Regions from separate parts of the Paenibacillus sp. KN14-4R genome, predicted to be linked through region 2. Evidence: riboswitches for the same ligand, from Rfam matches in the RefSeq annotation. Region 2 holds a riboswitch; the other holds the start of a gene.
The links. Region 2 has a riboswitch for FMN ahead of ACSBOP_RS12160 (DMT family transporter). Riboswitches for the same ligand answer to the same signal wherever they lie in the genome.
Positions count from the first base shown of each region.

Region 1: another riboswitch for FMN. It lies ahead of ribD (bifunctional diaminohydroxyphosphoribosylaminopyrimidine deaminase/5-amino-6-(5-phosphoribosylamino)uracil reductase RibD); the one in region 2 lies ahead of ACSBOP_RS12160 (DMT family transporter).

Region 1 is NZ_CP197466.1:2,880,875-2,883,271, forward strand. Features, by position in the region: gene ribE (riboflavin synthase) at 1-30, opposite strand, end outside; gene ribD (bifunctional diaminohydroxyphosphoribosylaminopyrimidine deaminase/5-amino-6-(5-phosphoribosylamino)uracil reductase RibD) at 34-1,179, opposite strand; FMN riboswitch at 1,425-1,597, opposite strand; gene ACSBOP_RS14050 (peptidylprolyl isomerase) at 1,736-2,167, opposite strand; gene ACSBOP_RS14055 (GNAT family N-acetyltransferase) at 2,222-2,397, opposite strand, start outside.
Region 2 is NZ_CP197466.1:2,513,812-2,516,208, forward strand. Features, by position in the region: gene ACSBOP_RS12155 (radical SAM/SPASM domain-containing protein) at 1-469, opposite strand, end outside; gene ACSBOP_RS12160 (DMT family transporter) at 553-1,497, opposite strand; FMN riboswitch at 1,641-1,793, opposite strand; gene ACSBOP_RS12165 (MBL fold metallo-hydrolase) at 2,000-2,397, shown strand, end outside.

The sequences.
Region 1 (2,397 bases), 370 kb from region 2:
TCCTACTTCTTCCACAATCCCCGTAAACATCGACTATTTCACCTCCCCTGATTGAGAAAATGGAGCATGCGAGTTCTCCGTGTAACGAGGATAACCGGATAGGCAAAAATCCTCCCCGAACTGCTCCACTTTAAGGCGCTCCAAACGCAGCGCATCCTGCATCCGCTCATATCCACGGAAAGTGAAGTTTGCAGGCGCAGTATCGCCGCCAATGATGATGGGTGCATAGAACAGCACCATCTTATCAATGAGGCGCGCTTCCAGCATCGCGCCGTTCAGCCCTCCGCCTCCTTCCAAGAGGATGGAGGCGATGTCCCGCTTGCCCAGCTCACGCAGGGCAAGGGAGAGATCCACATGCGCGCCATCGCCGCATGTGATCACCTCTACGCCGAGCGCTTCCAGCTCGGCGCGACGCTCTGCTGACGCACCTGCGGTCGTCAGCACGAGGGTGCGCTGCATGGCTTGGCCCTGCAGCGCCTTTGCCGACGGCGGCGTGCTAAGCGCGCCGTCGACGAGCACGCGTACCGGCTGCAGCGCCGGTACGGACAATCTTGCGCTGAGCGACGGATCGTCAGCGCGAACCGTTCCCGCGCCAACCATGATCGCGCCATGCTGATGGCGCAGCATGTGCACGTAGGCGCGTGCAGCCTCGCCGGTGATCCACTTGGAATCACCGGTTTTAGAGGCGATCCGGCCGTCTAGTGTGGCGGCCGTCTTCAATGTCACCCATGGCATGCCAGTGACAATAAATTTGTTGAACACTTCATTAAGCTGCGCTGCTTCCTCTGCGAGCAAACCTGCTCTCACTTCAATACCCGCTTCACGCAAACGCTGAATACCAGTACCTGCTACGCGTGGGTTAGGATCAACACTCGCGACAACAACTCGCTTAATACCACGATCAATAAGTGCATGGCTGCATGGTGGCGTTTTTCCATAGTGTGAACAAGGCTCTAACGTCACATACGCTGTACTCCCAGCAGCCTCATTACCCGCCATCTGTAACGCATGAATCTCAGCATGAGCCTCACCCCTGCGAAGATGAGCGCCCATTCCGACAATACGTCCATCCTTAACAAGCACACAACCCACAACTGGATTAATTCCCGTCTGACCTTGTGCACTGCCTGCAAGCTGAAGCGCCAGACGCATATAATACTCATCACTTAGAATGTCCATGTTAGCACCTCCATTCACATGAAAAATAGCAGGGGAACGATTTCACCTTTACAAAACGGAGGCGTTTCTGGAAGTCACGCTTGCAAAGCAACACAAAAAGCCCCGTTAAGCGAACGGGGCGGATTCACTGTTAATATTTTTAAAAACGGCAAACAAAGGCAGACATCCACTAGGGATTACGCCTTACATGTGAAAAAAAGCGCATAGAAATGCCATTGCTTTTTCACCGCTTTGTTACCGTATTTATTCCCCTTCTCCCATCCAGACTATACTGTCGGTTCCGGAATTTCACCGGATCAACCGCTTGATCTTTAGAAAATAATTATCTAGTGATCAGCGGGTCACGGACTTTGCTTGTAAATAACACCTACCAAGCATCACCGCCGGTCGGGAATTTCACCCGGCCCCGAAGGTTCATAAATGTATGATCTCCCCTGCATTCTAACATCGAGGCATACAAAAAGCAAGGAAGCTTGTTACTGTCCCAAAAGCCGATAAAGCCAAAAAAGCCCTGAGCCGCAAATACAGCAACTCAGAGCTTAAATGATGATCGAACTTAAACTTCTTCGATAACAATCGATTCGATTACGTCGCGACCTTTGAATGTATCTACAATTTCCATGCCCTTTGTTACCTTACCAAACACGGTATGTTGACCGTCTAAGTGTGGTTGTGCTTCGTAACAAATGTAGAATTGGCTTCCGCCTGTATTGCGGCCAGCATGTGCCATTGCAAGAGTTCCACGCTCATGTTTGTTTGGATTGATTTCACAGTTGATTGTGTAGCCAGGACCACCAGCACCCGTACCATTTGGGCAGCCGCCTTGTGCTACGAATCCAGGAATAACACGGTGGAAGTTCAGACCGTTATAGAAACCTTGGTTTACTAATTTCTCGAAATTTGCAACTGTATTGGGAGCATCCTTTTCAAAAAGCTCGATAAGAACCTCTCCGCCGTCTTTCATTGTCACTTTTGCTTGTTTAGTCATTATGTGATTCACTCCTTATGTATAATTGGGATGAGTTCATTTTACACGATTCTATCAAGCTGTACAAATCGCATAGTAATCAATGCTTCTTACATGAACAAACCCGCACGATTCATATAACCCTAGTGCCCCTAAATTCGTTACCGCAACCTCAAGTGCAGCAAATGGTTTACCTAATTCCTGCTGGCCATATGCAATCGTTTGTTTCAAAATGTTACGACCATGCCCTT
Region 2 (2,397 bases):
GATTGGTCGCATTATCTTGATCCAAATTCCACAAACGAAGTGAGAAGATAATGTTCGTTTTCTCTCTCGCTTCGCGGATAAAAGATAACACATTACCAATATAGCCTTCTTTATCCTCAGAGCCTTCATGCCCGTCAAAGCTATGCAGAGAAATATTCATTTGACGAAGTGCCGGCTTAGCCAAGAGCTTGTGTTTGTTCTTTTGCAGCAACGTACCGTTCGTCGTGATGTTGACTTTCAACCCTTTTTCATGGCTGATATCCAGCAATTCATCGATCTTGGGGTGCAGCAGCGGCTCCCCTTTAACATGTAAATATATAAAGTCCGTATGCGGCCTAACTTCATCTAATCTTTTCGTAAAAGCATCTATCTTAATAAAATTAGCTTGCCTTTGTGTCGGTGGACAGAAGGTGCAAGCAAGATTACATACACTCGTAATCTCAATGTAGAATTTCTTGAACTTTTTCATGCGTTGGACTCCATTCCTATCTGTGCTATATCTTTTATTGTACACAAATTAGGAATATTATCTACCCGCACAGCCATTCCGCTTTACTTCTGACGGGATAAGCTAACGATTGCACCCCAAATGAGCACGAAACCTACTAGCTGTGAAGTTGTAAGTGCCTGTTGGAACACAATCCAGTTCACAAGTACGCCCACCGCTGGAAAAGAAAGTTCTGCAAGCGTCGCATAAGACGCTTTGGTATTAGATAGGCCTTTGTAGTACAGCAACAAGCTAAGCAATCCCGGAAGGAACGCTTGCAGCAATAAACTACCGCTCACAGAAGCCCAGTCCCCTAAGTTTGTTGGCATTACCCAAGTACTAGGTTCTATCCAAGAAGTAACAAGCAACAGGGGCAATGCAGCAGCAAAACGTAATGCCGTAACGGATTCAAAGCTTACTTTATTAAGTAATACTCGCCCCATAACCGTTGAACCACCCCATAGTACAGCAGCTCCAATTGACAATAATCCGCTGACTCCAGCTACTTCAGCAAAGCTGCCGCCAGAACCTGACCATCCAAATGTGAGCAAATACGTACCACCAAGTGCAACGATTAGCAGCACAGGGAAACGTTTAGGCAAAGTTTCTTTGAGTACAAACCGAGCCATCACAATCGCAAATAATGGCTGTAATTTCTGAAGTAATAAGACAGTGTTCGGATTCCCATGCGCGAATGCTGAAGTGAACATAATTGTAGCAATCGCCGATCCACCCCATGAGATAAACAGGATCGCAAACACATGCCGCAATGCTAATTTACGAAGTTCAGCACGATGAATCCAAAGAACAGGTAGTGCATAAACCATGAGCAAGATATGCTCCAGCAATACAATTTGCGTCGATGTGAATGATTTTAGCAATAAAATTCGGAAAAGAGGATCCACACCCCACATTGCGGCTCCAAGTACGACGAGCCATACTCCATTCAACTTACGACTTGCGGCATGTTCAGCATGCACAGACTTCTGCTTACCCATGATTTCTTCCATATTCAACAACCTTTCTTGGTTTTTGAATTGGACACTTCGAAAGAAAGACACCCCGTCATCAAATTACGATAACGGGGCGCATTCAAACAAGCTAAGTACTAGTCGATGTGTTTTTGGACACAACAAATCTAGCACCTACTCGCTTTGACCTTCTCCCATCCGGACTATACCGTCGGCCTTGGAATGTACACCAAGTCAGTCATTATCTGAACTACTACCAAATAATGAGTCGCGGGCTGAGGTTCTCGGGAACCATCACCGCCGGTCAGGAATTTCACCCTGCCCCAAAGGTCCATATTCATTTAGCTAGCATTGTAGCATAGAATTTGAAATACCGACAAGGTACTTTTTCATTGCAAAGTAAATATAATATATCTATTGACTTTTTATTAAATATATGTTATGATTAAATATTTGTTGTAATTACCGATAAAACCCTCTATTATATCTAATAGGCCTCATCGATGAGCTAAGAAATAACATGATACTCGGAGGGATTTAGATGAAAATCGCGAATGGATTAGAAACACTCGAACTGGAAGCAAATGTAGCAGGTCAGCCTTCAATCATTCACCCCACATTGATCTGGGATCAAGAAACAATGATCCTTGTGGATACTGGATATCCTGGTCAAGCTCAACTATTCCAAGATACCATTTCGAAGGTGGGAGCTGATTTTCAAAAATTAAGCAAGATTATTCTCACGCATCAAGATATCGATCATATTGGAAGTTTAACTGCAATCCAAGAAGCATTAAATCAACCTGCAGAAGTGCTTGCGAATGAAATCGAGAAGCCCTACATACAAGGCGAAGAAACGATTATGAAGTTTGCATTAGCATTCAAACAATTAGATACTTGGCCAGAGGAACGTAAGCAAGGCTTCCTTCATATGTACAA